Regions from separate parts of the Kitasatospora sp. NPDC094015 genome, predicted to be linked through region 2. Evidence: riboswitches for the same ligand, from Rfam matches in the RefSeq annotation. Region 2 holds a riboswitch; the other holds the start of a gene.
The links. A riboswitch is a leader RNA that binds a small molecule or an ion and turns the genes downstream of it on or off. The one in region 2 is predicted to bind cobalamin.
Positions count from the first base shown of each region.

Region 1: linked by a shared signal. The riboswitch ahead of ABT014_RS08515 (ribonucleoside-diphosphate reductase subunit alpha) and the one ahead of ABT014_RS27225 (prenyltransferase/squalene oxidase repeat-containing protein) in region 2 are both predicted to bind cobalamin.

Region 1 is NZ_JBEOUL010000005.1:115,434-130,655, forward strand. Features, by position in the region: gene ABT014_RS08510 (ribonucleotide-diphosphate reductase subunit beta) at 1-394, opposite strand, end outside; gene ABT014_RS08515 (ribonucleoside-diphosphate reductase subunit alpha) at 433-2,847, opposite strand; cobalamin riboswitch at 3,007-3,136, opposite strand; gene ABT014_RS08520 (GNAT family N-acetyltransferase) at 3,230-3,742, opposite strand; gene ABT014_RS08525 (hypothetical protein) at 3,850-4,014, shown strand; gene ABT014_RS08530 (helix-turn-helix domain-containing protein) at 4,111-5,076, shown strand; gene ABT014_RS08535 (histidine phosphatase family protein) at 5,125-5,880, opposite strand; gene mctP (monocarboxylate uptake permease MctP) at 6,035-7,657, opposite strand; gene ABT014_RS08545 (DUF3311 domain-containing protein) at 7,654-7,914, opposite strand; gene ABT014_RS08550 (GntR family transcriptional regulator) at 8,139-8,927, opposite strand; gene ABT014_RS08555 (glycoside hydrolase family 3 protein) at 9,130-10,710, opposite strand; gene ABT014_RS08560 (carbohydrate ABC transporter permease) at 10,766-11,683, opposite strand; gene ABT014_RS08565 (carbohydrate ABC transporter permease) at 11,680-12,666, opposite strand; gene ABT014_RS08570 (extracellular solute-binding protein) at 12,817-14,130, opposite strand; gene ABT014_RS08575 (extracellular solute-binding protein) at 14,690-15,222, shown strand, end outside.
Region 2 is NZ_JBEOUL010000028.1:82,418-97,639, forward strand. Features, by position in the region: gene ABT014_RS27215 (adenosylcobinamide amidohydrolase) at 1-68, shown strand, start outside; gene ABT014_RS27220 (prenyltransferase/squalene oxidase repeat-containing protein) at 56-1,462, opposite strand; cobalamin riboswitch at 1,569-1,691, opposite strand; cobalamin riboswitch at 1,737-1,883, shown strand; gene ABT014_RS27225 (prenyltransferase/squalene oxidase repeat-containing protein) at 2,049-4,907, shown strand; gene ABT014_RS27230 (hypothetical protein) at 4,904-5,947, shown strand; gene ABT014_RS27235 (CbiQ family ECF transporter T component) at 5,952-7,181, shown strand; gene ABT014_RS27240 (ABC transporter ATP-binding protein) at 7,178-8,833, shown strand; gene ABT014_RS27245 (ECF transporter S component) at 8,878-9,714, shown strand; gene ABT014_RS27250 (ATP-grasp domain-containing protein) at 10,655-11,710, shown strand; gene ABT014_RS27255 (AMP-binding protein) at 11,707-12,930, shown strand; gene ABT014_RS27260 (MFS transporter) at 12,927-14,249, shown strand; gene ABT014_RS27265 (SDR family NAD(P)-dependent oxidoreductase) at 14,246-15,121, shown strand; gene ABT014_RS27270 (phenylacetate--CoA ligase family protein) at 15,131-15,222, shown strand, end outside.

The DNA of each region.
Region 1 (15,222 bases), on a different contig from region 2:
TGGAGGGGATGTTCTCCACCGCGGCGAAGGCCGCCGCCCGGTCCTCGGGATCGGGCAGGTAGGTGTCGAGCAGCGTCAGGTAGAACTGGACGTGCACGGCCTCCTCGAACAGCTGCCGGGACAGGTAGAGCCGGGCCTCGGGCGAGTTGATGTGCTTGTAGAGGCTCAGCACCACGTTGTTGGCGACGATCGAGTCACCGGTGGCGAAGAAGGCGACCAGCCGGCCGATCATGTGCCGCTCGCCCTCGCTCAGCTTGGCGAGGTCGGCGACGTCGGAGTGCAGGTCCACCTCCTCCACGGTCCAGGTGTTCTTGATCGCGTCCCGGTACCGGTCGTAGAACGACGGGTAGCGCATCGGACGCAGGGTCAGCTCGAAGCCCGGGTCGAGCAGCATCTTCTCGCGGCTCGCGGTCGGGTCGACGGGGGCGGTGCTCACTGGCAGGCCTCGCAGGACTCGGGGTTCTCCAGGGAGCAGGCGAGCGCCGCCTCCTCCTCCGGGGACAGGGTCGGGGTGGGCACCGGCACGGGGGCGGCGGTGCGGGCGGCGCCGGACGCGGCCTGGGCGATCCGGGTGGCCGGACGCGAACGCAGGTAGTAGGTGGTCTTCAGACCGACCTTCCAGGCGTAGGCGTACATCGAGCTGAGCTTGCCGATGGTCGGCGCGGCCATGAACAGGTTCAGCGACTGGCTCTGGTCGATGTACGGCTGCCGTGCGGCGGCCAGGTCGATCAGCGCGCGCTGCGGCAGCTCCCACGCGGTGCGGTAGAGCGAACGCACGCCGGCCGGCAGCCAGTTGAGCTCCTGCACCGAGCCGTTGGCCTCGCGCAGCGCGTCCCGGGTCTGCTGGTCCCAGACGCCGAGCTCCTTGAGCTCGCGCACCAGGTACGGGTTGACCTGGAGGAACTCGCCGGACAGCGTCTCGCGCTTGAACAGGTTGGAGACCTGCGGCTCGATGCACTCGTACACGCCGGCGATCGAGGCGATGGTCGCGGTCGGCGCGATCGCCAGCAGCAGCGAGTTGCGCAGGCCGGTGGTGGCGATCCGGGCGCGCAGCGCGTCCCAGCGCTCGGTCCACTGCGGGGCGGCGTCGAAGTGGTCGATGTGCAGCTGGCCGCGCGCCGCGCGGGTCTCCGCGTACGCGGTGTGCTGACCGAACTGCTCGGCCAGCTCGCTGGAGCGCTCGTAGGCGGTGAGCATGATGCGCTCGGAGATCAGCGTGGACAGCCGCTTGGCCTCGGCCGAGTCGAAGTCGATCCGGAGCTTGAAGAAGACGTCCTGCAGGCCCATCACGCCCAGGCCCACGGGCCGCCAGCGGGAGTTGGAGTTCCCGGCCTCGGGGGTCGGGTAGAAGTTGATGTCGATGACCCGGTCCAGGAAGGTCACGGCGGTGCGCACGGTGGCGTCCAGCCGGTCCCAGTCCATCGCGCCGAGCAGGTCCTCGACCGAGGCGCCGTCCGCCACGTGCGAGCCCAGGTTGACCGAGCCCAGGTTGCAGACCGCGGTCTCGGAGTCGTCGGTGACCTCCAGGATCTCGGTGCACAGGTTCGAGGAGTGCACCGTGCGGCCGGGCAGCGCGGTCTGGTTGGCGGCGCGGTTGGAGGCGTCCTTGAAGGTCATCCAGCCGTTGCCGGTCTGCGCCAGGGTGCGCATCATCCGGGCGTACAGGGTCTGCGCGGGGATGGTGCGGACGGCCTTGCCGGCCTGCTCGGCCTTCAGGTACGCCTCGTCGAACTCGGCGCCCCAGAGGTCGACCAGCTCGGGCACGTCGGCCGGCGAGAACAGCGACCAGTCGGCGTCGGCGTTGACCCGGCGCATGAACTCGTCCGGGATCCAGTGCGCCAGGTTGAGGTTGTGGGTGCGGCGGGCCTCTTCGCCGGTGTTGTCGCGGAGCTCCAGGAACTCCTCGATGTCGGCGTGCCAGGTCTCCAGGTAGACGCAGGCCGCGCCCTTGCGCCGGCCGCCCTGGTTGACGGCGGCGACCGAGGAGTCCAGCGTGCGCAGGAACGGCACGATGCCGTTGGACTGGCCGTTGGTGCCGCGGATCAGGCTGCCGCGCGAGCGGATCCGGCTGTAGGACAGGCCGATGCCGCCGGCGTGCTTGGACAGCCGGGCGATCTGCGCGTAGCGCGAGTAGATCGAGTCCAGGTTGTCCAGCGGCGAGTCCAGCAGGTAGCAGCTGGACATCTGCGGGTGCTTGGTGCCGGAGTTGAACAGGGTCGGCGAGGACGGCAGGTAGGAGAGCGCGCTCATCAGTGCGTACAGCTCGGCCACCTCGCGCACCGACTGCTCGCTGTCGCCGACCGCCAGACCGGCCGCCACGCGGAGCAGGAAGTGCTGCGGGGTCTCGATCACCTTGCGGGTGATCGGGTGGCGCAGCAGGTACCGGGACTGCACGGTGCGCAGGCCGAAGTACTCGAAGCGGTCGTCGCCGCGCTGGTCGATCAGCGCGTCGAAGGCGTCCGCGTGCTTGGCCACGAACGCGGCGGTGGTGTCGCCGATCAGGCCCTCGGCGTGGCCGACGGCGATCGAGGCGGAGAACGAGAGGGCGCCCTGGCCGATCGCCTCGTCCGAGATCTCCAGCGCGAGCAGGCGGGCGGCCAGCTTCGAGTACTGGGGGTCCTCGGCGATCATCGACGCGGCGGCCTCCACGGCCAGCCCGCGCAGCTCCGCGAAGTCGGAGCCGGCGTGGCGGCCGCGCAGCGCGGCGGCGGCGACGTGGCCGGGGTCCACCTGGGGGAGGTCGGTGCTCCGGTCGGTGAGCAGCCGGAGCAGCGCGGCACCGGGATCGGTCTGGGCGACGGAGGCTGAACCCTGGGACGGCAGGGCGACTGAGGCAGCGACGGTCAAGGCGCACTCTCTCCTGTGGCGGCGGCGGACGAGATCAGCCGGACCGTCTCGGACAGGGCGGAGCGGCACGCCGAAATCACCAGGCGCGCGTGGTCCCACCCCGGCCCACCCGCGAGGCCCGGACAAGTACTGCGGTGCTGCAAGGCATCTGCGGGGAAGCCGTGTGGCACACCGTCGGCAGGTCTCGGACTCGCGGGTCAAGGTGTTGCGAAGCCCGCTCACCGTTGCGGGGCAGTCCCGGACTCCCACCGGGTTCCCCTGCGTCGACAGCGAGAGCGAGCATACATGTTGTGGGCGGGCTCAGGATGCGCCACCAGATGTAGTGCCGCGTGTCGTGGTCGCTCGATCGCGTTGCGCCACGGGGTCGGCCGCCGGACGGGCCTCAGAATGTGATGGAGTAGACGATCACGTCGATCCCGGGCGCCGGCTCCCAGTCCCGCTCCGGGGTCCGCCGGAAGCCCAGTCGTTCGTAGACGCGGTGCGCCGCGGTCATCTGCGGGCGGGTGGAGAACGCCATCCCGGTCAGCCCGAGCTCGCGGCTGCGGGCCATCGCGGCGCGCACCAGCGCGCTGCCGGCGCCGCGGCCGCGGGCCGCCCGCGCGACCGCCAGCATCCGGATCTCGCCCTCGTGCGGCTCGGCGATGTCCGCCCACGGGTTGCCGCCCGCGGCGAAGGTCACGCAGCCGAGCACGGCTCCCGGTCCGCCGGCCGGGTCGAGGGCGACGAGCAGTTCGGCCTCCTCGGACCGCCGCCGGGCGTCCCCGAGGAGCTCGGCGTACGGGCCGTCGGGCTTGCTGTGGCCCTCGCCGACGTAGACCTCGACGCAGAGCGCTCCGGCGGGGGCGAGGTCCTCCTCGCGGGCGGGACGGATGACGAGATCGGTGGCGGCGTCCATGCCCCCAGTCTGCCGGTGGCCGGCCCGGGGGCAGCGGGCAGGGTGCCGGGCCGGGCGGGGCGCCCGGAGCCGGTCAGGGGCCCGGCCAGGGCGCGGGGCGAGGTGCCGTGCAGCCGGTCCGGGAGGTCGGGGTCGGCCGGACGGCCGCCGGGGCGGTGCCAGTTGTCCCGGCCGTGCCGGCCGGTGCGGTCCAGGTCGCGCCCGACCAGCAGGCCGAGCAGGCCGAAGCCGCCGACCGCACCGGCCAGTGCGAGCACGCCGAGCAGGGATGAGGAGGTCATGTCTCCACCTTCGCCGGGCCCCGGCCGGGCCACGAGTGGCAGAAATGCCCACTTGCCTCGAAAACCTGCCACCGTCATCCTGGAGCCATGCTGAAGAACGTGGTCACCGTGGTGCTGGAGGAGATCCACCCGTTCGAACTGGGGGTCGCCTGCGAGATCTTCGGCCTGGACCGCAGTGACGACGGCCTGCCGGTCTACGACTTCGCGCTCGCCTCGGCCCGCCCCGGCCCGCTGCGCACGCACGCCGGCTTCAGCGTCGACGTGCCGCACGGCGTGGAGCGGATCGCGGAGGCCGACCTGGTGATCGCCGCCGCGACCGGCATCCGGGACGAGTTCCCCGCCCCGCTGATCGAGGCGCTGCGGGCGGCCGTGGAGCGGGGCGCCCGGGTGCTGTCGATCTGCAACGGAACCTTCCTGCTGGGCGCCGCCGGGCTGCTGGACGGGCGGCGCTGCACCACCCACTGGCGGCACTCCGAGCGGCTCGCCGCGCGCTTCCCGCTCACCACGGTCGAGCCGGACGTGCTCTACGTGGACGAGGACCCGGTGATCACCGCCGCCGGCACCGCGTCCGGCATCGACGCCTGCCTGCACCTGGTCCGCAAGGTCCAGGGGCCCGAGGTGGCCCGCGGGATCGCCCGCCGGATGGTGGTCGCCCCGCACCGGGACGGCGGCCAGGCCCAGTTCGTCGCCCGGCCGCTGCCGGCCGAGGACGGCGAGTCGCTGGGCGGCCTGCTGGAGTGGCTGCGCCACCACCTCGACCTGGACCTCACGGTGGACCAGCTGGCCGCCCGGGCCCACATGTCGCCGCGCACCTTCGCCCGCCGCTTCCAGCAGGAGACCGGGACCACCCCGCACCGCTGGCTGACCGGTCAGCGGGTGCTGCTGGCCCAGCGCCTGCTGGAGGGGACCGGCGAGCCGGTGGACGCGGTCGCGGCGCGCTGCGGGTTCGGCAACGCGGCCACCCTGCGGCACCACTTCGGGCGCTGGCTGGGCACCACGCCGCAGGCGTACCGGCGGGCCTTCGGCGGCGTGGGGCAGGGCGCCGGCCGCTGAGCGGGCGGCGCCGGGGCGGGGCGGGGTCGCGGGCGGGTCGGGGCGCGTTCAGGCGCCCGGCCGGTCCAGGTGGCCGGTGTCGTTCCAGCCGTCCGGCCGCAGCCGGCCGCAGTCGGCCCGCCAGCGGCTGGCGGAGCAGTTGCGGACCGGGTCGAGGGCGAGCAGCTCGGGCTCGGTGAGCCGGTCCAGGATGTAGCGCAGCATCAGCACGGTGCAGTCGTGCGCGACCACCAGCACCGGCCGGCCGTCCTCCTCCTCGCCGAGGTCGCGCAGCAGGCTGCGCACCCGCAGCGCCACGTCCAGCCAGGACTCGCCGCCCGGCGGCCGGTAGTGCAGCTCGCCCATCCGGCGGCGGCGGGTGGCCTCGGCGGGGTGCTCCTTGTCGATCGCGGCCTTGGTGAGCATCTCCAGGATGCCCAGCTCTCTGTCCCGCAGCCGCTCGTCCTGCCGGATCGGGATCTTGACCGGGACCGCACCCAGCCCCGAGGCCTGGGCGAGGGCGATCCGGGTGGTCTCGGTGGTGCGCAGGTAGGGCGAGCACCAGACGCTGCGCGGGCGGTCGGCGGCCGGCAGCGCGGCCCACCAGCGGCCGAGTGCCTGGGCCTGGGCCTGGCCGCGCATCGAGAGCGGGATGTCGGCGTCCCGGCTGGTGATCGGGACGGTCAGCGCCCCGGTCGCGTCGGCGTGCTTGAACTCCACGTTCGCGGTGGACTCGCCGTGCCGGGTGGCGATCAGCAGGGAGGGCAGCCGGGTGCCCTCGCGGTGGTCCCGGTGTCCGTTCAGGATGGTGCCGAGCTCGGTCATGGCAGCGTCTCCCCGTTTCCTCGTCTCTGCCTGGGACGAACGGCCCGCCACGCAGATCATCGCCCGATATGAACGCGCCGTCGCCTCAAGTGTTGACCGAGGCGACGGTGCGATCACAGGGCGCACGCAGGGCTTTTCGCGCGCTCCCGATGACTCAGTGCGCTGCCGCAGGCTGCGGGGCGCTCTCGACGGCCGGCTCGCCGGCGTCGGCACTGTAGTCGGCCGGCGAGGTGGCGTCCACGCCCTCCGGGGCCTTGGCGGCCCGCAGCACCAACGTCAGCACCACGGCAACCAGCAGGTTCAGCACGAACGCGGTGAGACCGATGTACCCGATCTCGCCGATCCCGGGGATCTCCGCCGAGCTGCCGCCGAAGTGCTTGGTGGCGGGGGAGGAGACCCCGTACGCCTTCCACGTGCCGTACGCCATGCCGGCCGCCCAGCCCGCCAGCAGCGCCCAGCGGTGGAACCAGCGGGTGAACAGGCCGCCGACGATCGAGACGAAGGTCTGCAGGATCCACAGCCCGCCCAGCAGCTGCAGGTTGATCGCGAACTGCTTGTCCATGGTCAGCACGAAGGCCAGCGCGCCGACCTTGACCAGCAGCGAGGCGATCTTGGCGACCTTGGTCTCCTCGGCCGGCGTGGCGTCCGGCTTCAGGAACTCCTTGTAGACGTTGCGGGTGAACAGGTTGGCCGCCGCGATCGACATGATCGCGGCCGGCACCAGCGCGCCGATGCCGATCGCGGCGAAGGCCACCCCGGTGAACCAGTCCGGGAACATGTCCTCGAACAGCTGCGGCACCGACAGCTGGGCGTTGAAGCCCTTGACGCCCTTGCCCACCCCGGCCGCGATCGCCATGAAGCCGAGCAGCGCCAGCAGGCCCAGCATCAGCGAGTAGGCGGGCATCAGCGCCATGTTCCGGCGCACCGTGTTGCGCGACTTGGAGGCCAGCACCCCGGTCACCGAGTGCGGGTACATGAACAGCGCCATCGCCGAGCCCAGCGCCAGCGTGGCGTAGCCCCACTGCGCGGTCGGCCCGGTGACCAGCTGGCCCACCGGCTTGCCGGTGGCCGGGTTGACGGTGGAGAACTTCTGCGCGGCGGCGTCGAAGATGTGCCCGTACCCGCCCAGCCGCAGCGGGATGTAGATCACCGCGACGATGATCACCAGGTAGACCAGCGCGTCCTTGACGAACGCGATCAGCGCCGGCGCCCGCAGCCCGGAGGAGTAGGTGTAGGCCGCCAGCACCGCGAAGGCCAGGAACAGCGGCAGGTCCTTCATGAACCAGTTCCCCGAGCCGCCCACCCCGAGCACGTCCAGCACCGCCTGGATGCCGACCAGCTGGAGTGCGATGTACGGCATGGTGGCCAGGATCCCGGTCAGCGCGACCGCCAGCGACAGGCCCTTGGAGCCGTACCGCCCGCGCACGAAGTCGGCCGGGGTGACGTACCCGTGCACCCGGGAGACCGACCACAGCCGCGGCAGGAACAGGAAGACCAGCGGGTAGGCGATGATCGTGTACGGCACCGCGAAGAAGCCCGCCGCGCCCGCGCCGTAGATCACCGCCGGGACGGCGATGAAGGTGTACGCGGTGTACAGGTCGCCGCCGAGCAGGAACCAGGTGACCCAGGTGCCGAAGCTGCGGCCGCCCAGGCCCCACTCGTCGAGGTGGAGGGCGTTGTCGGCCTTGCGCCAGCGCGCGGCCAGGAAGCCCATCACGGTGACCAGGGCGAAGAACAGCAGGAAGACCGTCAGTGCGACGGTGTTGAGGTCCTTCACCGCCCGGCACCGCCCTCGGCGGCCTTGCGGGCCTTCTCGTCCCGGCTGATCAGCAGGTAGGCGCCGACCGTGAACACCGCCGACACCGGCACCCACATCAGCTGGTACCAGTAGAAGAACGGCATCCCGCCGAGCTCGGGCCCGGTCTTGGTGTAGGAGGCGACCCAGAGCATCGAGACGACGGGCACGGCCAGGCACAGCCCGGCCAGCACCCGGGCCGGCGTGACCTGGGGGACTGCGGGGACTTCTGACGACATGATTGCGGCTCCGGCTGAAGAGGGCTCACCTCGTCGGCGCCGCAACGCACATCGCTGTCCGCCCGCCGAGCAGCACCGGTGGTGACCAGTAGTCAGTACGGGAGCGAAATGTAGGGCACCCGGTGACGTGTGTCACTGGGCGCGACGGAAGTTCTCGCGAATCGGACGGACGTACCGGGCGGAATCCGGGCGAACCGGACCCGCTCCGGAGCCGTCGCGCGCCCCTACTCCGGCCGCTTGAGCCGGGTGATGAACTTGTACCGGTCGCCGCGGTAGATCGAGCGGACCCACTCGACCGGCTGGCCCTCGGTGTCGAAGGAGTGCCGGGACAGCTGGAGCATCGGCAGGCCCAGGTCGGAGCCGAGCAGACCGGCCTCGCGCGGGTCGGCCAGGGTGGTCTCGATGGTCTCCTCGGCCTCCGCCACGGTCACCCCGTAGACCTCGCGCAGCGCCGTGTAGAGCGAGTTGTGCTTGGCCAGGTTGCGGCGCAGCGCCGGGAAGCGCTTGGCCGACAGGTGGGCCACCTCGATCGCCATCGGGTCGCCGTTGGCCAGCCGCAGCCGCTCGATCCGCAGCACCCGGCCGCCGGGCTTGATGTCCAGCAGCGGCGCCAGCCGCTCGTCGGCGGTGATGTAGCCGAGCTCGATCAGCCGGGAGGTCGGCTCCAGGCCCTGGGCCCGCATGTCCTCGGTGTACGAGGTCAGCTGGAGCGCCTGGGCGACCTTGGGCTTGGCGACGAAGGTGCCCTTGCCCTGGATCCGCTCCAGCCGGCCCTCCACCACCAGCTCCTGGAGGGCCTGGCGGACGGTGGTCCGCGAGGTGTCGAACTGGGCGGCCAGCGCGCGCTCCGGCGGGACCGGCGTACCGGCCGGCTGAACCTCCGTCAGCTGCAGCAGGTGCCGCTTGAGGCCGTAGTACTTGGGGACCCGGGCCGCCGTGTCGGTGGCAGGGCCGGACTGTGCCGGCACCGTGGTTCCTCCGGGGAGGTCCGCCGTGTCCCTGTCGCCGCTCATGGCCGCTCTCACTCCTCGCAGTGCAGCCGTCACCGGCTCCTCCATCGATGTATCAGGACATGGTCGCACGCGGGGGCCGGTCGGCGTGAGTTCCCTTCGGCGACCAAAATCCGCGGGCCCCGGCGGGTGTCCGCGCGTGGCGGCCCGCCGGGGCCCGCGGGGCCGGTCCGCGGAGCGGCTCGCGGCCCGGCCCCGTACGGACTCAGCCGGACTGGGCCGCCGGCGCCCCGAGCCCGGCCAGCGCCTCGGCGGCGGCGATCCCGCAGACCCGGGACCCGCCGTGGGTGGCCAGCACGGTCACCCCGCGGGCGCCGAACAGCTCGCCCAGCCCGTACGCGGTGCCGATCTCCACCACCACCGCGTCGGGGCGGGCCTCCACCAGCGCGAGCGCGGCCCGCCGCATCCACGGGTGCCGGTGCACGTCGCGCACGACCAGCACCAGCTGCCGACCGACCGCGGCGCCGAGCAGCGGCGCGAGGTCGACCTCGGCGCCCTCGGCGGCCACCGGGACGTGCAGCAGGCCGGAGCCCTCCAGCCGGGTGGCCGGCGGGGCGACCCGGGTCCGGGTGGTGCCGGGGATCAGCTCGGCCAGCGGGCCGGCCACCCCCCAGGGGGTCTCCTCGCCGACCGCGATGTTGGCGCCGGGCGAGAACTCGACCACGTGCGGCACGCCCTGGACCGGGCGCAGCCCGCCGTGCACCCGCAGGGCCCGGCGGGCCGCCGCCAGCCCGATCCCGACCTCGCCGTGGGTGCCCACCTGGGACTCCCGCACCTGCGCGGACCAGCGGGCCACCGCCCGGTTGCGCTCGGCCGCCCGGTGCAGCCGCTCGGCGGACAGCCGGCCCTCGCGGACCGCCCAGACCAGCGCGTCGCGCAGGTAGAGGAAGGCGGACTCGTCCTGCAGCCCGCCGCCCACGCAGATGGTGTCGGCGCCGGCCGCGATCGCCTGGACGGTACCGGCGGCCACGCCGTGGGTGCCCGAGATGGCGCCCATCTCGATCCCGTCCGTGACGATCAGGCCCTCGAAGCCGAGCTCGCCGCGGAGCAGGTCGGTGAGGATCGCCGAGGACATGGTGGCCGGCAGGTGCTCGTCGTAGGCGGGGAAGAGGATGTGCGCGGTCATGATGCTCTTCACGCCGGCCGCGACCGCGGCCCGGAAGGGCAGCAGGTGCTGCTGGAACTGCTCCTGGCTCAGGTCGATCCGGGGCAGCCCGAGGTGCGAGTCGCCGGTGGTGTCGCCGTGCCCGGGGAAGTGCTTGGCGCAGGCCGCCACGCCGGCCGACTGGAGACCGCGCACGTAGGCGGCGGTGTGCCGGGCGGCCAGCTCGCCGTCGTCCCCGAAGGAGCGCACCCCGATCACCGGGTTGAGCGGGTTGGAGTTGACGTCGGCGCTGGGCGCGTAGTCCAGGTTGACCCCGACGGTGGCGAGGTCGAAGCCGATCGAGCGGGCGACCCGCTCGGTCAGGTCGACGTCGTCGACCCGGCCGAGCGCGAAGTTGCCCGGGTAGGAGGAACCGCTGGTGACCTCCAGGCGGGTGACGTCCCCGCCCTCCTCGTCGGTGGCGATCAGCAGGTCCGGGTTGAGCCCGTAGAGCTCCCCGGTCAGCCGGGCCACCTGCTGCGGGGTGCGGATGTTGCGGCCGAACAGCGCCACCCCGCCCAGCTCGCCCTCGCCCAGTCTGCGGCGCAGCCAGTCGGGCGCGGTCAGGCCGGCGAACCCGGGCTGGAGGACCGCTCCGGCGTCCGTCAGGAGTTCGACGCTTTCCGTGCCAGGAGTCGCCATGGTTCCTTCCCTGGGGGATGAGGTGCAGAGGTGCGGTGGGGTGGGGATGAGGGGGTCAGCCCTTGACCGCACCGGCGGTGAGGCCCGCCGACACCTTCTTCTGGAAGATCACGAACATCAGGATCACGGGCAGCGAGACCAGCAGGGCGCCGGCCATCTGGGCCCCGTAGTCCGCGCCACGGGTGGGGGTGGTGGCGTAGAAGGTCAGCCAGGCCATCGAGGTCTGCTTGCCGCCGCTGCTGAGCATGGTGTTGACGACGATGAACTCGTTCCAGGCCTGGATCCAGCTGTACACGCCGGTGGTGATCAGACCGGGCAGCGTGAGCGGCAGGATGACCCGGAAGAACGCGCCCCACTTGGTGCAGCCGTCGACCATGGCCGCCTCGTCCAGCTCGGCCGGGATGTTCACGATGAACGAGCGCAGGGTCCACACCACGTACGGGACGGTGAAGACCAGGTAGGCCAGGACCACGCCGAACAGCGAGCTGGTCAGCCCGGCTTCGTTCATCACCACGTAGAGCGGGATCAGGATCGCCAGCAGCGGCACCATCTGGACCACCAGCATGGTGACGATGAAGAAGTTGCGGCCGCGGAAGTCGAACCGGGCGACCGCGACCGCGGCGAGGAAGCCGATCACCAGGCCGAGCAGCACCGAGCCGAGGGTGATCACCGCGGTGTTCTGCAGGGCCGGCAGGAAGGCCTTGTCGTCGAAGATCGTGGTGTAGCTGTCGAAGGAGAACGAACTCGGCCAGAAGGTCGGGTCCTTGGAGATCAGGTCCTTGTTCGTCTTGAACGTGGTGATGATCATCCAGTAGATCGGGAAGCCCATCACGGCGGCGAAGCCGAGACCGAGGGTGTTCCAGACCCAGGTCATGCCCCGGCTCTCGCCGGTGGCGCGGACCTTGGTCCTGACCTTGGGGGCGGTGGTGGCCGGCTGCGCCGGGCGGTCCGCCTGCACGTCGACGGTGGTCATCGCTCGTTGGCTCCGATCTTGAGCATCTGGCGGATGTAGAAGACGAGCACCGCCAGCATGAGGACGATCATGGCGATCGAGATCACCGAGCTGTCGCTGTACTTGGACGCGACGATGCCCTTCTCGTACAGGTAGATCCCGATGGTCCAGTAGCCGTCCTCGGGCGAGGTGTTGCGGATCGAGAAGATCTGCGCGAACACCTGGAAGTCCCAGATGAAGCTGAGCGCGGTGGTGACCAGCAGGAACGGCCGGATGACCGGGATCACCACGTGGCGGAACGCCTGCAGCGGCCCGGCGCCGTCCAGCTTGGCGGCCTCCATCAGCTCCTTGGGCACCTGGGTCAGCGCGGCGTTGAGGCCGAGCACCAGGAACGGCAGCGCGCCCCAGATGATCACTGCGGCGCAGACCACGTAGAGGCCGACCGTCGGGTCGCCGAACCAGTCGTAGTGCTTGACCGACTCGTCGCCGGTGAGCAGGTAGCCGATGTAGTCGACCACGCCGCCGTTGCTCGCGAACAGCCAGCGGAAGACGGTGCCGCTGACCAGCGCCGGGATGGCCCAGACGAACATCATCACGGTGATGACGGTGACCTTGACCCAGTTCGAGACCCGGTTCAGCAGCAGCGCGAAGAGCATCCCCAGCACCATCGAGAGGATGACCAGTTCGGCCGTGAAGTAGACCGAGCGGAGCACGACCTCCCAGAACTGGCCGTCACCCAGGATCTTGGTGAAGCCCTCGAACCCGATGTACTTCCCCAGCGACGGGTTGACGATGTAGGCGTACCGGTTGATGTTCTGGAACGACAGGTCGAACAGTCTGAACAGCGGGTACGCCATGATCCCCACCAGCACGGCGGCGGCCGGCAGGATCAGCGTGTAGGGGATGTGGCGGCCGGAGGCGAAGAAGCCGCGGCGGGCCCGTGCCGGCGCCGCGGGCGGGGCCGATTCGGACCGGGTCAGGGTCTCGTTGCTAGTCACACTCATCAGGGTCCTTCCCGGGCCCGCGAACTGGGTGGGTCCTCGCGCGCGGGTGGGCAGTCCGCATGACCTCGCGAACTGCCCACCCCCTCGGCGATCGGCGCTGGCAGGCCCGGGAGCCCCGGCGGGCTCCCGACGGCACTGCGGTCAGCGGGTTCAGCCGTTCAGGTCCTTGACGATGGTGTCCTGAGCCTTCTTCAGCTCGGCGGCCGCGTCGCCGCCGGCGGCGATGGCACCGAAGGCGTTCTTCAGCGCGGTCTCGTCGGCGCCGGACCACAGCGGCGAGTTCGGGATGAACCAGGTCGAGCCCTCGGCCGCGTCACCGGCGGCCTTGTTCTCCGGCTTGGCGGCCTTGTAGGCGGCGACCAGGGTCTTGTTGTTCGGGATGGCGAACTTCGCCAGCTCGGTCTGCTGCTTGGTGTTGGTGTAGATCTGCAGGAAGGTCGCGCCCAGGCCGGCGTTGGCGGCCTTGGCCGGCACGGCCAGGTCCGAGCCGCCGAGGAAGGCGGGGGTCGGGGAGCCGGCGGCGGTGCCGGGGACGGCGATGGTGGCGAGCTTGTCGGCCAGGCTCGGGTCACCGGTCTTCGGGTCGACGACCGAGCCGACCTCCCAGCCGGCGCCGATGATGGCGGCGATGTTGCCCTTGGCCATCAGGGCGTCCTGGGTGGCCTCGTCGGTGGTGGTGCCACCGACCGAGAACTCCTTCTGCAGGTCGTTCCAGGTCTTGATGCCGTCGAGGAACTTCGGGTCGGTCAGCGTGCCGGTGAACTTGTCGCCGTCCTTCTTGGCGATGACGTTCTTGACGCCGAAGCCGCCGGCGCCGAACGCGGTGGCGGTGTACCAGTTCTGGCCGGGGATGTAGAGGGCCGAGAAGCCGGGGACGCTCGCGTTGGCGGCCTTGACCTTGGCCAGGCCGGCCTTCAGCTCGTCCAGGGTGGTCGGCGCGGCGGTCACGCCGGCCGCGGCGAACAGGTCCTTGCGGTAGATCAGGACGCGGGCGCCGGCGTAGTACGGCACGGCGAAGGTCTTGCTGCCGTCCGCGCTCTGGCCGGAGGCGGCGAGCGAGTCCAGCCACTTGTCCGAGTTGTCGAACTGGCCCTTGACGCCGGTCAGGTCGACGAAGGAGCCGGCCTCGATGTACTTGGCGGCCTGGGTGTTGCCGAGCTCCAGCGCGTCGGGCGCGTTGCCGGAGAGCAGCGCGGTGTCGAGCTTGGTGGTGTAGTTGGTCCAGGTCTGCCACTCGATCTTGAGGGTGGCGCCGGTCTCCTCCTCGAACTGCTTCTTGGCGGCGTCGACAACCGCCGGCCAGCCCTTCTGCGCGTCGTCCATCAGCCACACGGTGACGGTCTTGCCCTTGCCGTCCTTGCTCAGCGTCGCCTGCTTGGCGTCGCTGCTGGAACCGGACGAGGAGCAAGCAGAGGCGACGAGCACGGTGGCAATGGCGGCCACGGCTGCGATCTTGCGGTTCAAACCATCCTCCAGAGGGATGAGCAAGGAATGGCACCGGGCTGTCGGGCCAGAGCCCTGAGCTTCGCTGTGCCTGTGGGGGGTTGTCACCGGATGGCGCGAACACGAACTGCCGAGGTCGGCGGTGCGATCCGCGCGGTGGAGTAGACCATTGGTTTAGACCAACGCCTGGAGATTGGCATGGACCAATGAAGGGCGTCAAGGGTTCATCAGCGCTCTGCGCAACCCGTTACCAACGCTTGATGCGACCGTGCACTGTCGGTGGCCGTTCGGGGTTGGTCCGGACCAACCCTCCCGGCAAATCGCCCTGAAACGGTGCGAATTGGGCGGTCCGGAGGGTGGTCGCAGCGATGGACCGGTGGTTCCTCAAGGGTGGGTTAAGCCAGCCTCAGCCGGACCTGAAAGCGGCCCTCTTGACGCGCACGGCTCACGTCTGACAACGGGTCTGCAACGGAAGCCGCCTGCCCGTCGGTCGCGCGTTGACGCGTTAAGTGGTCTAGGCCAGTATCCGGAAATCCGGTCTGTTCCACAGCGCAGACCTCGTCCGTCATCGGAGGAATGCGTGAAGCGTCAGTTCCTGGCGGCTCTCGGAGCCACGGTCCTGCTGGCCACGGTGGCAGGCTGCGGATCGGAAGGACCGGCGAAGAAGCCCGCCGCCGCGGCCCCCGATCCGAAGACGATGACCGGCACGGTCACGGTGTGGCTGATGAACGAGGCCCAGACCACCTGGCCCGAGCTGGTCCAGCAGGTCAACGACCAGTTCGCGGCCAAGTACCCCAAGGTCGAGCTCAGACTGAGCTACCAGAACTGGACCGACAAGATCGCCAACCTGGACAACGCGATCAAGGCCGGGGCCGCGCCGGACGTGGTCGAGCTCGGCAACACCGAGACCATGAAGTACATCCTCGGCGGGGCGCTCGCCCCGGTGGAGCGGTCGACCTTCGACAACTCGGACAGCTGGATCAAGGGCCTCGCCGACACCTGCACGTACCAGGACAAGATCTACTGCGTCCCGTACTACGCGGGCGCCCGGGTCGGGATCTACAACTCCCAGCTGTTCCAGGACGCCACCGGCAGCGCCGAGGTGCCCACCAC
Region 2 (15,222 bases):
CCGACCATGCGCGGTCCCGGCCGGAGTGCTGCCGCACCGACCTGCTGCCGCTCGGTCAGCTGCCGTAGCGCAGCGAGACGGTGTCGCCGACGTTGACCACGGTGGCCCGGGTCGCGGCGGTGGCGGCGGCGTTGTCCAGGCTCGCCTTCCAGGTGGAACCGCCGCTGTTGGCGGTGCCGTTGAGCGCCGTGACGGTGCCGCCGCCGGTGGACGGGGTGACCGAGGTGACGCAGCCGCTCGGGGTCGCGGTGGCGGCGGCGTCGAGGACGGCGCCCAGCGTGGTGGTGCCACCGGTCGGGGTGAGGGTGACGGCGCAGACCTTCAGCCCGGCGGTGCCGGTGCCGTTGTCGACGACCAGGGCGACCCGGGTCGCGGTGCCCGCCGTGAAGGCGGTGGTGGCGACCCAGGTGGGCGCACCGGCGGTGGTGGGGGCGGGCGGGGCGGCGGTGAAGCCGGCGCCCGTGACGGCGCGCAGCCCGTCGACCGAGGCGTAGGGGGAGGGGGAGGTGTCGGTGGGCAGGTACTTGAAGCCACCGGCGGGCTTGAACTGCTGGGCGATCAGGAAGTCGATCGGCGTCCTGCCGCTGCCGCTGGTGAAGTCGGCGCCCTGCGGGTTGATCCCGCAGGCGTTCAGCCCGGAGACCGCCCAGCCGTTGGAGTCGGTGTTGGCGCCGAACATGGAGTTGAAGGCGCCGGAGGAGATCAGCTTGCCCTTGAGGAAGTTCTTGGCGGCGACGATCGCGGCGTCGGTGCCGGGGACGCCGCTGCTGCACAGCGAGGCCATCGCGGCGCCGGTCATGTCGATGTCGCTGCCCTGGGCGAGCGCGGTCGGGTTCCCGGCGGCCTTGCCGTAGTTCCAGCCGCCGTCGTTGTGCTGGTTGGCCCGGACGGCCGTCACGGTGGCGTCGATCAGTGCCTGCGGGACGCGCTGGGTGCCGCCCTGGGTACGGGCCCCGCCGAGGGCGAGCAAGCCGAAGACGGTGCCGTTGAAGTTGGCGGACGGGCCGTAGTAGCCGGGCTCGGCGGTCTGCCAGTACGCGGCGAGGTCGGCGATCAGGTTGCGGCCGGGGCCGACCCGGGCCGGGTCGATGCCGGCGGCGTAGGCGTTGAGGGTGGCGCGCTCGTAGTCGGTGACCACGGGGGAGGCGCTCGGCCAGGTGGTGGCGGCGAGCTGGTTGCGGTACACGGTACGGGCGTTCTTGCTGGTGTCGCCGCCGGGGGCGACGTCGACCGCGGCGGTGCCGGCCGCGGCCAGCGCGCTGAACGCCCACTCGTTCGAGAGGCCGCCTCCGGTGACGTAGCTGCCGTCGGCGGCCTGCAGCGACTTCAGGTAGGTCACGCCGGTGCTCTTGGAGGTGGCGATCTGCGCGGGGGAGGCGGTGGCGCCGGCGGGCACGGCGGACAGCAGCAGGGCGCCGGCCGCCAGCGCGACGACGGTGGCGGAGGAGTGGCGGAGGGGCACGGTCGGGCTCCTTGGGTGGTGGGCGCCGACCGGTCCCGCGCGGGCGGTCCGATCGAGGGCCGCGCGCCGCCGGGGGCCGCCGCCCGGGTCGCGTGGGCTGGCTTTCGCTCGTGGTGCGCGCCGGGTGGGCATTCGGGCTCGGAGCGTCGATCCGCCCCACACCGCTGCGCGTCAGCCCTGGATTCGCACCAGGTTCCCCCACTCGGCCACCCGGGACGCTATCGCAGGTCGGGCCCGCTCACGAGGTGTCGAAGGCGACATGACGCCTCGTTGACGCCCCGCTGCGCCGCGTGGTCTGATGAACCGGTTTTCACCCTTGGCAGTCAGGGGAAGCCGGTCCAAGTCCGGCGCTGACCCGCAACCGTGGACCCGCAACTCGTGGCGGGTGAGCCGGAATGCCTGCGCCGAGGAGCAAGTCAGCAACACGTGCGTCGTCGCGGACTACGGCGCGGTCTGACCCGGGCGCCCTCCCCTGATGCCCGGTCGGCTGCGCCGTCGTGCTCCGCCTCGACCGACCAGGGAGTCGCCGGTGAGGGTCAGCAGCAGTCGTACGAGTCCGGGCAGCAGAGGGCGCACGCTGGCGTCCGTGCTGCTCGCCAGTGCCATCGCGGTCAGCGCGGGCGGCACGGTGCTGCTCGGCCACCCCAGCAGGGCCGCCGCCGACCCGATCGAGGAGTGCACCGCCACCACCGGCGCCGTGGTCGCCGTCGACTTCGGCCACTGGGGCGGCAGCGTGGTCCGCGGCTGCGACGCCCACCCCACCACCGGGATGAACCTGCTGCACAACGCCGGGTTCACCACCACCGGCACCGAGCACGACGGCCCCGCCTTCATCTGCCGCCTCGGCAGCAGCACCTTCGGCAACGGAACCCAGTACCCGACCGCCGCCGAGGAGCCCTGCGTCAACACCCCGCAGGCGACGGCGTACTGGTCGTACTGGATCGCCGAGCCAGGCCAGGACACCTGGTCCTACAGCCAGTTCGGCGCCGGCACGCAGAAGCCGAAGCCGGGCGAGGTCGAGGCCTGGGTGTACGGCGGCACCGACGTCGGCGGCAGCAGCGGCGCGCCCGCGTTCACCCCGGACTCGGTCCGGGCGAAGAACCCGGCCAGCCCCTCACCGTCCACCTCCACCTCCGCCTCCGCGTCGACCTCCGCGTCGGCGTCGGCCTCCACGAGCCCGACCGTCGCGCCGCCCGCCACCGGTGACCCCGCCGCCGCGGCGGCCTGGCTGGCCGGCCGGCTGGTCGACGGCGACCACATGGAGAACTGGGCCTTCGAGGGCCCCGACCTGCCCCGGACCTCGCTGACCGCGATCGCGCTCGCCGCGGCCGGCACCCAGGACCCGGCCCTGCGCAAGGTCGTCGCCTTCCTGGAGGCGCACACCGACGCCTTCCTGCTCCCCGACGGACCGGCCGGCAAGCCGGACGCCCGGGCGGCCGCGCTGCTCGGGCTGGTCGCCGAGAGCACCGGCCGCAACCCGCGCGCGTTCGGCGGCCGCGACCTGCTCGCCGCGCTCACCGACCACGTGTGCACCGCTGCCGGGGAGGACGGGAAGTGCACCGCCGCCGGCGACTTCCTCGGCGCCGCCTCGCCCTGGGTCCAGGCCCTTGGCGTGATCGCCCTGCTGCGCGGCGAGGTCACCCCGCCCGCCGCCACCCTCGCCCGCTTCGAGGCGCTGCGGTGCGCCGACGGCGGGATCGCCGGCGCGATGATCGTGCCCGGCGAGAACTGCGAGTCGGACCCGTCCACCACCGCGCTCACCGTCCTGGCCCTGCGCAAGGCCGGCAGCGCCGACCCGACCGCGCAGAACGCGGCCGACCAGCTCGCCGCGAGCCAGCAGGCCGACGGCTCGTACCTGCCGTACATCGGCGCCTCGGGCGGCGACACCGCCGGCACCGCCGGTGCGGCCCAGGGCCTGAAGGCCGCGGGCCGGGCCACCGAGCAGGCGGCGGCCAAGGCCTGGCTGGCGGCCCGGCAGAACAAGGACGGCGGCTTCGGGCCGGACCGGTGGACCACCGACTCGGACCCGGCCGCCACCGAGCAGGCGATCCTCGCCCTCACCGGCACCGATCCGGTCAGCGTCACCCGTGACCTCGGCGGCACCACCCCGCAGCCGAGCCGCACCCCCGACCTGGCCAAGGGCAGCAGCTACCTGACCGCCCCGGCCAACCTGATCGACGGTCACTACTACGAGGCCTTCCCGACCTTCGCCGACTTCGGCCTCACCATCGACGGCGCCTTCGCGCTCGCCGCCGCCGGCACGGACGACGCCGCCCTGCGCAAGATCGTCGACTTCCTCGACCAGCAGGGCAAGGACGCCAACGACCGTACGGTCAACGACTGGACCGGCGTCGGCACCGAGTACGCCGGCGGCGGCTCGATCGGCAAGGAGGCGCTGCTCGCCGAGGTGGTCGGCCGCGACCCGCACGCCTTCGGCGGCCACGACCTGATCGCGGCGCTGGCCCAGGCCGTCTGCGCGCACGCCGACCTCGACAACGGCTGCGCGGAGGCGGGGAACTACCTCTGGGCGACCTCGGTGTTCTCGCAGTCCCTCGGGGTGATGGCGCAGCTGCGCGCGGGCGACGCCGAGCACGCCGCCGCGCCGATCGCCTTCCTGAAGAGCCTTCAGACGGCGAACGGTTCCTGGCCGAGCCTCATCCCGGCCGCCGGCGACTCCGACGTGGACAGCACCGCGATGGCCGTGATGGCCCTCTCGCTCGTCCCCGGCGACGAGGCGGCCGCGGCGGTCGACAAGGGCCTCGCCTGGCTCGCCGCCCAGCAGGTGGCCGACGGCGGCTTCCCCGGTGCGGCCGGCGACTCGGTCAACTCGGCCGCGCTGGCGATCCAGGGCATGTCCCTGCGGTCGAGCACCTACGCCGGGCAGATCGCCAAGGCGGTCGAGTTCCTGGCCGGCCAGCAGAACGCCGATGGCGGCTTCAACGTCGCGTCCAGCGGTCAGCAGGGTTCCGACGTCCGCGCCTCCACCCAGGCGCTCGGCGGGGTCACCGGTGTCTCGTTCGGGACGCTGCGGCGCGACCTCGGCACCGGCACGCCGGACCCGACCGGATCCCCGTCCGCGTCCGCTTCGTCGTCCCCGTCCACCTCCGCCTCGCCGTCGCCGTCCGCGTCGGCCTCCGCCTCTGCCTCGGCCTCCGTGAGCCCGAGCGGCAGCGGTACGGGCTCCGCCTCGCCGGCCCCGGCCTCCTCCTCCGCGACCGCCGGCCAGGGCACCGGCCCCGGGACGGGCGCGGCCCCCGAGCCGTCCGACACCCGCACCCTGAGCGGTACCGGCGACTCGGCCGGCGAGACGGCGGACGGCCTGGCCTGGACCGGTACCGACGCGCTCGGCCTGGTGATCCCCGCGCTGCTGCTGACCGCGGCCGGTGGTGGGGTCCTGATCGCCACCCGCCGCCGGACGGCGTCCGCCGCCGGGCGGCACCGGTGAGCCGCCGCCCGCGCCGACCGGGCCCCGCGGGCCGCCTGGCCCGCGGGCTCGCCGCCGCCGGGGTGACCCTGGTGTCGGCCCTCGGCGGCATCGGTACGGCGGCGGCTGCCCCGCTGCCGATCGAGCAGTGCACCACCACCTCCGGCGTCGTGCTGGCCGTCGACCTCGGCCACTGGGGCGGCCCGCTGCTGCGCTCCTGCGGCACCACGCCCACCACCGGGTACGCCCTGCTCAACCAGGGCGGTTGGAAGACCACCGGCACCGGGCACGACGGTCCGGCGTTCATCTGCCGGATCGGCTACAGCGGGTACCAGGGCGGCAAGCAGTACCCGACGCCCGATCAGGAGAAGTGCGTGCTGACCCCGCCGGCCACGTCGTACTGGTCGTACTGGCACGCCGATCCGGGCCAGAACACCTGGTCCTACAGCCAGCTCGGCGCGATGAGCTACCAGCCCAAGCCCGGCAGCGTCGACCTGTGGATCTTCGGCGGTACCAACATCGAGGGCACCGAGGGCAAGCCGACCTTCTCGCCCGACACCGTCCGCGCGCACAACACGGCGCCCGGCGGCGGCTCCGGCCAGAGCACCCCGCCCAAGCCGCCCACCACGCCCCCGCCCCCGGGCGGCGGCTCCGGCGGTGCCAACGGAGGCACCACCAACGGCAGCACCAGCGGCGGTACCGCCGCCGGCACGAACGGCGGCGCCAAGCCGCCGGCCGCCGGCACCGCCCCCCAGCCGGGCACCTCCGCGGGCGGTACCACCCCGACCGACCCCACCGCGAACGGGAGCGCCCCCGCGTCACCCGAGGCCACCGGCTCGCCGTCCGCCGCCCCCTCCGCAGACCCTTCCGCCGCGCCGTCCCCGACCGACCCGTCGGCCGCACCGGGCGGCGGGACGAAGGTGGTGGACGCGGCCCCGGCCGCCGACGCGCCGCAGTCGACCGGCTCCGTCGTGCCCGTCGTGGTCGGCGCCGCCATCGTGGTGGCCCTCGGCGCCGCCACCGCGGTCGCCGCCGTGCGTCGCCGCCGACAGGCCGAGTGATCCGGTGACCAGGCTCGACACGTACACCCCGGCCGCCCCCGGGGCGCGCCGGGGCGGCCGGCGGGTGCCGCGCGACCTGCACCCGTTCGCCTGGTGGATCTGGGCGCTGGCCCTGGCCACCGCGGCCAGCCGGACCACCAATCCGCTGCTGCTGTTCCTGGTGCTGGCGGTGCTCGGCCACGTGGTGACCACCCGCCGCACCGAGGCGCCGTGGGCCCGCGGCTTCAAGTACTACCTGTGGCTCGCGCTGACCGTGGTGGCGATCCGGGTGGCCTTCCGGTGCGTTTTCGCGACCGGCATCACCCCGCACGACCACCTGATCTTCTCGCTGCCGCACATCCCGACCCCGGCCTGGTACGCGGGGATCCGGATCGGCGGGCCGGTCTCGCTGGAGGCCACCCTGTCGGCGGCCACCGACGGCCTGCGGCTGGCCTGCCTGCTGTGCTGCATCGGCGCGGCCAACACCCTCGCCAACCCCAAGCGCGCCCTGCGGGTGCTGCCCGGCGCGCTGTACGAACTCGGCGTCGCCGTCACGGTCTCCGTCAGCGTCGCGCCGCAACTGGTGCAGAGCGTCCAGCGGGTGGTGCGGGCCCGGCGGCTGCGGGCGGGCCGGAGCAAGGGCATCCGGGCGCTGCGCAGCATCGTCGTCCCGGTCCTGGAGGACGCGCTGGAGCGCTCGCTGCACCTGGCCGCCGCGATGGATTCGCGCGGCTACGGCCGTTCCGGCGCCGCCACCCGCGGCTCCCGCCGGGCCACCGGCGCGCTGATGCTGCTCGGCATGGGCGGCCTGTGCGCCGGCGTGTACGGGCTGCTCGACGGCACCGCGCCGGCCGCGCTCGGCCTGCCCGCGCTGGTGGCCGGCTCGGCGCTGTGCGCCGGTGGGCTGGCGCTCGGCGGGCGCCGGGTGCGGCGCACCACCTATCGGCCGGACCCGTGGCGGGCCGCCGAGTGGGGGGTGGCGGGCTGCGGGGTGGCCGTGGCGGTACTGCTCTCGGTCAGCGTGGGGTACTCCGCGACCGACCTCAACCCGTCCCTCTACCCGCTGAGTTGGCCGGCCCTGCCGGTCGTGCCGGTGCTGGCCGTGCTGCTGGCCGGCGCCGCCGGGGTGATCTCCCCACCGCCCGGCCGCGCCCCGGCGCCCGCCGGGGCCGCCCGCACAGCCACCGGCGCAAGCAAGAGCACCGGCACCGGCAAGAGAACCAGCACCAGCCCCCGCACCGAGGTGACCGAGTGATCCGCTTCGACCAGGTCAGCGTGGTGTACGACGGCGACGACGCCCCCGTGCTGCGCGACGTCGACCTCCACATCCCCGAGGGTGAACTCTGCCTGGTGGTCGGTCGGACCGGCGCCGGCAAGTCCACCCTGCTGGGCGCGGTCAACGGCCTGGTGCCGCACTTCACCGGTGGCACCCTGCACGGCCGGGTGACGGTCGACGGGCGCGACACCGCCGACCACCCGCCGCGCGAACTGGCCGACGTGGTGGGCGTGGTGGGCCAGGATCCGCTGGCCGGCTTCGTCACCGACACGGTGGAGGAGGAACTCGCCTACGCGATGGAGCAGTTGGCCGTCCCGCCGGAGGTGATGCGCAAGCGGGTGGAGGAGACCCTCGACCTGCTCGGCCTCGCCGACCTGCGCCACCGCGCCCTGCACGAGCTCTCCGGCGGCCAGCAGCAGCGGGTGGCGATCGGCTCGGTGCTCACCGCGCACCCCAGGATCCTGGTCCTGGACGAGCCCACCTCCGCGCTCGACCCGACCGCGGCCGAGGAGGTGCTGGCGGCCGTCACCCGCCTGGTGCACGACCTCGGCGTCACCGTGCTGCTCGCCGAGCACCGGCTGGAGCGGGTCGTCCAGTACGCCGACCGGGTCGCCCACCTGCCCGGCGACGGCACGGTCCGGTACGGGCCGCCCGCCGAGATCTTCGCCGACACCGCGATCGCCCCGCCCGTGGTCGACCTCGGCCGGCTGGCCGGATGGCGCCCGCTCCCGCTCTCGGTCCGCGACGCCCGCCGGGCCGCCGCCCCGCTGCGCGAGCGGCTGGCCGGGCACCCCGTCCCGCCGCCGCGCCGCGAGCAGCCGGACGGCGCGCCGGTGCTGTCCGCGCAGCGGGTCGTGGTCCGCCACGGCCAGGTGGTCGCCGTCCGGGAGGTGGACCTCGAGCTGCGGGCCGGCCAGGTCACCGCGCTGATGGGGCGCAACGGCTCCGGCAAGTCCTCGCTGCTCTGGGCGCTGCAGGGTTCGGGCCCGCGGCAGGGCGGCACCGTCAAGGTCGCGTGGGCGGACGGCCGGGCGGCGACCGACCCGAAGCGGGTGCCCGCGGCCGAGGCCCGCCGGCTGGTCGGCCTGGTCCCGCAGACCCCGACCGACCTGCTGTACCTGGAGTCGGTCGCCGAGGAGCTGGCCCAGGCCGACCTGGACGCGGGCCCGCAGGAGAAGGCGGGCGCCCGTCGCACGGCCCGGGAGGTGCTGGACCGGCTCGCCCCCGGCATCGCCGGCGACAGCCACCCCCGGGACCTCTCCGAGGGGCAGAAGCTCGCCCTGGTGCTGGCGATCCAGCTGGCCGCCGCCCCGCAGGTGGTGCTGCTGGACGAGCCCACCCGCGGACTGGACTACCCCGGGAAGGAGGCCCTGATCGCGATCGTCGACCAGCTGGCCGCCGAGGGCCGCACGGTGGTCGTCTGCACCCACGACGTGGAGTTCGCCGCCGCGGCGGCCGACCGGGTGGTGGTGATGGCCGAGGGGGAGGTGGTCGCCGACGGGCCGACCGCCGAGGTGATCGTCGCCTCGCCGACCTTCGCCCCGCAGACCGCCAAGATCCTCGCCCCGCTGCCGTACCTGACGGTCGGCCAGGTGGGACGGGCGCTCGCGACCGTGGAGGCGGCCCGGTGAGCGCCGCCCGGGTCGCCGTCCGGATCCCGCTGCGGGCCCGGCTGATGGTGGCGCTCGCCGCCTTCATCGGCCTGACCGCGTTCACCTGGCCGTTCGTGGTGGCGCCGGGGAGGTTCGGCTCCAACTACGCCCCGCCGCTGATCTTCGGGGCGCTGCTGGTGCTGGTGCTTGCCGTGGTGATCGCCGAGATCTCGGCCGGCGGCATCGACGCCAAGGCGCTGGCCATGCTCGGGGTGCTCTCCGCCGTCAACGCGGGCCTGCGCCCGCTCGGCGCCGGCACGGCTGGGGTGGAGACCGTTTTCTTCATCCTGGTGCTGGCCGGGCGGGTGTTCGGTCCCGGCTTCGGGTTCACCCTGGGCTGCACCTCGCTGTTCGCCTCCGCGATCATCACCGGCGGGGTCGGCCCCTGGATGCCGTACCAGATGTTCGGCTGCGCCTTCGTGGGCCTCCTCGCCGGACTGCTGCCGCGGCTGCGCGGGCGGGCCGAGGTGGTGATGCTCGCCGGGTACGGCGCGGTGTCCGGGTACCTCTTCGGTTTCCTGCTCAACCTCTCGTTCTGGCCGTTCTCGATCGACCCGAACAGCTCGATCGCCTACCTGCCCGGCCTGCCCTTCACCGAGCAGTGGCACCGCTACCTGCTGTTCGACCTGACCACCTCGCTCGGCTGGGACACCGGACGTGCCGTCACCACCGGCCTGTGCGTGCTGCTGGTCGGCCCGGCGGTGCTCACCGTCTTCCGCCGGGCCGCCCGCCGGGCCAACTTCGAGGCGCCGGTGCGCTTCGCCGGGCCCGCCGGGGAGCCCCCGCGCGCCGCGGGGACCACGGGCGCCACGACGCCCGCCCAGGGCGTTCCCGTGCCGAGGACGGCCGCCGCCGAATAGGGCCGTCCGGGCCGTCCGGGGGCATTCCAGCCGGCGCCCGGACGGCCCCGGGCATGCGCATTCCCGAACCGTTCCGAATTCCCCGCCCTCGCCTACGGCGGGGAATTCGGTGCGCCCGCGCGCCATGTGCGTCCGGTACACCCGGGTGGTCGCCGGGCCCGGCATCCGGGCGTCGGCCCGGATCGGTTCGGATCGCCCCGGCGACGGCATTGTTTCGTCGGGTACACGCCACCTCGCCAGGTCGGCGGTGATCTGTCCGCGGTGCGCCGCCGCGAGGCCCGGCCCGCTCCGTCCCGACCAGGCCGGGAGCCGGTGCCACCGAGCCGGTGTCCGGCCCCGGGTGCCCGGCTCGTCCGAACGCGGAACGGCCCGTCCCGCCGACGGAATTCCGCCCTTCCGATTCATCGATCCGGTACGCAGGAACGCCGCCGGGCGGATGCCGGAGCAGGTCCGTCGGCCGCGCCATTTCCGGCGCCCCCTCGCACCCGCCCGCGCTCCCCGGGCCGTCCGGGGGCGGCGGCCCCCACCGCGGCCCGGTGCTCCGATTCGGTTCCGTGCACGGCGATCTGATGAATCATCATGCGAATTCCGGAGCATTGACACGGCCCGGTGCCGTTGCGAGAGTTGGCCCCGTCCGGAGCGTGCCGGTGCGACACAGCCGGCCTGCCGTCCGGCCACGCACCCGAGCCATGGTGGAGAGCCGAGACCGGATGAGTCCTGACAGCGAGCCGACGAGCCGGTCCCGTCCCGGGGCCGGGCGCACCCGTGGCCCCGGCCACCGGCGCGCCGCGCTCCGGTTCGCCGGGCCGGCGGATCCGTACGGCGGGTGACCGCCGCGCCGCCCGGACCGGGCGGCCGCCGCGGAGTCTTGCGGCCGGGGCACCACGCGTGCCGACCGGCCTTCGACCGCTTCCCTGTGAGGATCACGATGAGCATACCCATGACGCGCGAACCCACCGACCCCACGGAATCGCAGGCCGGCCCGCTGCGCCGGATGTGCTGGATCTTCCCCGACCGGGAGTCGAGCCGGGCGACCGCGATGTGGCAGGACTTCTTCTGGAACCTCTACGCGGAGGTCGCCGAGAGCCTGGGGATGACCTGGACCAGGCACGCGCCCGACGCGGTGACGGTGGACGCCACCGTGCCCGGCCGCCCCCGGGTGTACGTGGACGACGAGCCGGTCACCCCGCAGGACACGCTGTTCGTGACCGCGCTCTACTCGCTGCCGTACCAGTCGATGGACATCTTCAACCAGTTCGCGCTGTACGCGGTGCTCGAACAGAGCGGCTTCTACCTGCCGTTCCCGCCGCAGGTCTCGCTCATCGGCAACGACAAGATGGCCACCCTGCTCCACCTGCACGACTCCCCGGTCCCGGTGATCCCCTCGATCCGGATCGGCACCGGACGCGACATCGGCAAGCACCTGTACGAGGTGGCCCTCGGCAACCTCACCTACCCGGCGGTGGTCAAGCCGGCCGGCTGGTGCGGCGGCGGCGGGATCAACCTGGCCCGCAACGCCGAGGAGATCCGCGGCCTGGCCAGCCTGGCGCAGGGCGGCGACACCACCCTGGTCGTCCAGCCGTACCTGGGGGACGGCACCATCGACTACCGGGTCTACGTGGTCGACGGCAAGCCGTACGCCCTGATGAAGCGCACCCCGCTGCCGGGCTCCCCGGTGGCCAACGCCAGCCGCGGCGGCCTGATGGAGTTCCCGCCGGTGCCGGCCGAACTCGCCGCCGCCACCGCGTACTTCGCCGAGCGGTTCCCGATCCCGTTCTTCTGCGTGGACTTCCTCTTCGACGGCGAGCGGTTCTGGTTCTCCGAACTCGAACCGGACGGGGTGATCGCCCCGGACTACGACGACCCGCAGCGCCTGCTCCAGCGCGACATCACCCGGGCCCGCTTCGTCGCCTACCGCGACGCCCACGCCAAGTGGCTGGCCGACGGCCGGGCCGGCCTGCCGGTCACCGGCGGGACGACGGGGGTCGCGAGATGACCCGATTCTCCCTCCCCCCGGAGGCCGCCGAGCCCCAACTGTCCGCCGCCCGGCGGTCGCTGGAGCTGCTGCGGACCGTACCGGAGCTCGCCCCGCGCTACGCCGGCCACAGCGCGCCGAGCACCCTGGCGGAGCTGGCCGCGCTGCCGCCGCTGAGGAAGGACGACCTCAACGTGGCCCTGGCCCACCTGGAGCCCAGGGCGGAGCACGGCGCCACCTGGCTGTTCCAGAGCGGCGGCAGCACCGGCGCCCCCAAGCTGGGCTACGCGCCGACCGGCTTCTACATGGACGGCGTGCACGCGCACTGGCAGCCGTTGGACCGCGACGACGTCTTCGTCAACGCCTGGGGCGCCGGCCGGATGTGGGGCGCGCACTTCCTGGTCGCCGCGCTGGCCGACCTCGCGGGCTGCCGGGTCCTCGCGCTCGGCTCGGTCGCCCGGGACGAGTGCGCCGACTGGCTGGCGTTCTTCGCCGACCGCGAGGTGACGGCGATCGGCGGCACCCCGAGCGTGCTGCGGATGTGGTTCGCCGAGGCGCGGGCCGCCGGCCGGACGCTGCCGGCGCTGCGCAAGGTGCTCTGGCTGGGCGAGGCCTGGCAGCCGCAGCTGGCCGAGGACATGGCCGTGGTCGCCCCGCGGGCCCGCCGCTGGGGGATGTTCGGCAGCACCGAGACCTGGGTGGTCGGCACCAACACCCCCGACTGCGCGGCCGACACCTTCCACCCGCTGCCGCAGCAGCTGGTGCACGTCGGCGAGGACGAACTGCTGGACTTCACCGCCCTCGACCCGCGGATGCTCAACCCCGTGCTGCGCTACCGCACCGGCGACGCCGGCCGGCTGGTGGCCTGCCCGTGCGGCCGGCCGGGCCGGGCGATGCAGGTGCTGGGCCGGCGCGACAGCGTGGTGCAGGTGCGGGGCCTCGGGCTGCACGTGGCCGAGGTGCTCGCGGCCGCGGAGCGGACGGCGGGCGTGTCCCGGGCCCAGGTGCTGATCACCGAGAACGGCGGCCGGGCCACCGGGGTCGACGTCCTGCTGCTGACCGACCGCGCCGCCGCCGTGGACACCGAACGGCTGCGCAAGGAGCTGCTGTCCGCGACCTTCACCCTCAGCACCGCCTTCCAGCACGACCCGCAGGCCGTCCGGGTGCGCGCGGTGGACGCGCTGGTCAGCAACGGCCGCACCGGCAAGACCGCCGACTTCGTGGTCCGGGAGGAGGTGTGAGGCCGCGCCGCCCGGCCGCGCTGGGGCGCGGCTTCGACCTGTTCTGGGCGGGCCAGACGGTGAGCACGGTCGGCGACCGGGTGACCGTCTTCGTGGTGCCGACCCTGATGATCTTCGTGCTGCACGCGAGCGCCCTCCAGGTGGGCGTCGTGGCGATGGCCCAGTACCTGGGCATCCCGCTGCTCGGCCCGGTGGCCGGCGTGCTGGTCGACCGGTGGGACAAGCGCCGCACGATGCTGACCTGCGACCTGGTCCGGCTGGTGGCGGTCGCGGTGATCCCGCTCGCGTACTGGCAGGGCTGGCTCTCCACGCCGCTGCTGGTCGGGTGCGTGGCGGTGATCAGCGGCGCGACCATCTTCTTCAACGTCGGCTACCTGGTCGCCGTCCCGGCCGTGGTGGAGGAGCAGCACCTGGTCCGCGCCTACGCCCGGCTGGAGGGCAGCGGCTCGGTCTCCGAGGTGGCCGGGCCGTCGATCGCGGCCGGCCTGTACAGCGCGCTCGGCGTGGCGGCCCTGCTGGTGGACGCGGCCAGCTACCTGGTCTCGGCGGCCTGCTTCCGTTCCATGCGGCCCTGGGGCGAGCGGACGGTGGTGGCCGGTACGGTCCGGGAGCGGCTGACGGCCGGGTTCCGGCTGAACTGGGCCGACCCGGTGCTGCGGCGGGTGGTCGTCGCCGCGGTGACGCTGAACTCCGGGGGCCCGGTCTTCGTCACGGTGTTGCCGGTGCTCGCCTACCGGGGGCTCGGCCTGTCGGTCGGCTCGTTCGGCGCAGCCATGTCGGTTGCGGCGGTGGGTGCCCTGGCCGGCGCCGTCGTGGCCCCCCGGATCAGCGAACGGCTGGGCACCGGGCGGACGTTCGCCTGGGCGCTGCTGCTGCACTGCCTGGTGGGCCTCGGCGTGCTGGCCGCGCCCGCGCTGCCGGCCGCGCCGGTGATCGCCGTGACGATGGGCTGCTACGGCTTCTTCATGTCCTGCATCAACGTGTGCAGCGCGCCCACCCGGCAGTCCCGGATGCCCGCCCAGCACCAGGGCGTGATGCACGCCGCGTTCCGGACGGTCACCTGGGGGGTGATCCCGCTCGCCGCCCTGGCCGGCGGACTGGGCGTCACGCTGCTCACCGGCCCGCTGGGCATCCTGGACGCGGCCCGGACGGTGATGGCGGCCGGCACCCTGCTGGCGGCCTGCTCCTTCCTGGCCGCGGTACGGATCCAGCCGCTGCTGGACCTGGCGAAGGCCGACCCGGCCCCGGAGCCCGAGCCGGCTGCGGGCGACGGCCCCGCCGAGGGCACCGAACCGGCGCTCGCGGACCGTACGTCATGACGCCGGAGCACGGGATCGTGCTGATCACCGGCTGCTCCTCCGGCATCGGCCTGGCCACCGCCGTCGCCGCCGCCCGGGCCGGGTTCACCACGGTCGCGACCGTACGGGAACCGGGCCGGGCCGGCGCGCTGCGCGCGGCGGCGGAGCACGCCGGGGTGCCGCTCGACCTGCGCCGCCTCGACGTGACCGACCCCGGCTCCGTCGCGGCCTGCCTCGACGGGGTGCGGCACGACTACGGGCGGCTGGACGCGGTGGTCAACAACGCCGGCGTCTCCAACTCCGACCCGACCCTGGAGATGTCCACGGCGGCCGCGCTGCGGGCCAACCTCGAGGTGAACTTCTTCGGCGTGGTCGAGGTCAGCCGGGCCGCCATGCCGCTGCTGCGGGCCGGCGGGGGACGCCTGATCACCATCGGCAGCGTGCACGGGGTGGTCGGCCAGCCCTTCAACGAGGCGTACTGCGCGGCCAAGTTCGCGGTGGAGGGCTTCATGGAGAGCCTGGCACCGGTGGCCGGCGCGCACGGCGTCACGGTGTCGCTGGTGGTGCCCGGCTTCGTCTCCGACACCTCGTTCGGGGTCTTCCCGGACATCAACCGCGCGAGCGTCCAGGCCGCCTGCGGCCCGTACGGGACCACCTTCGCCGACTACCTGGAGTGGGTCGGCGGCGCGGGCTGGGAGAGCGCCGGGCAGCTCGCGCACGAGGTGGCCGAGGTGGTGGTGGGGACGCTGCGCGCCGAGCGCCCGGCCTTCCGGGTGCCCACCAACCGCTGGGCCGCCGAGTACCTGGACCGCAAGCTGGCCGACCGGGACGGTTCGACCGTGCAGCGGCTCGCCCGTACCTGGATCGGACGGCCCGAAGCCGCCGAGGAGTAGGAGACAGCAGTGCCCGCGAAATCGCTTCAGGAACTGGTCGACCACGCCCGGATCCACTCGCCGTTCTACGCCGACGCCTACCGCGACGTGCCGCGGACGGT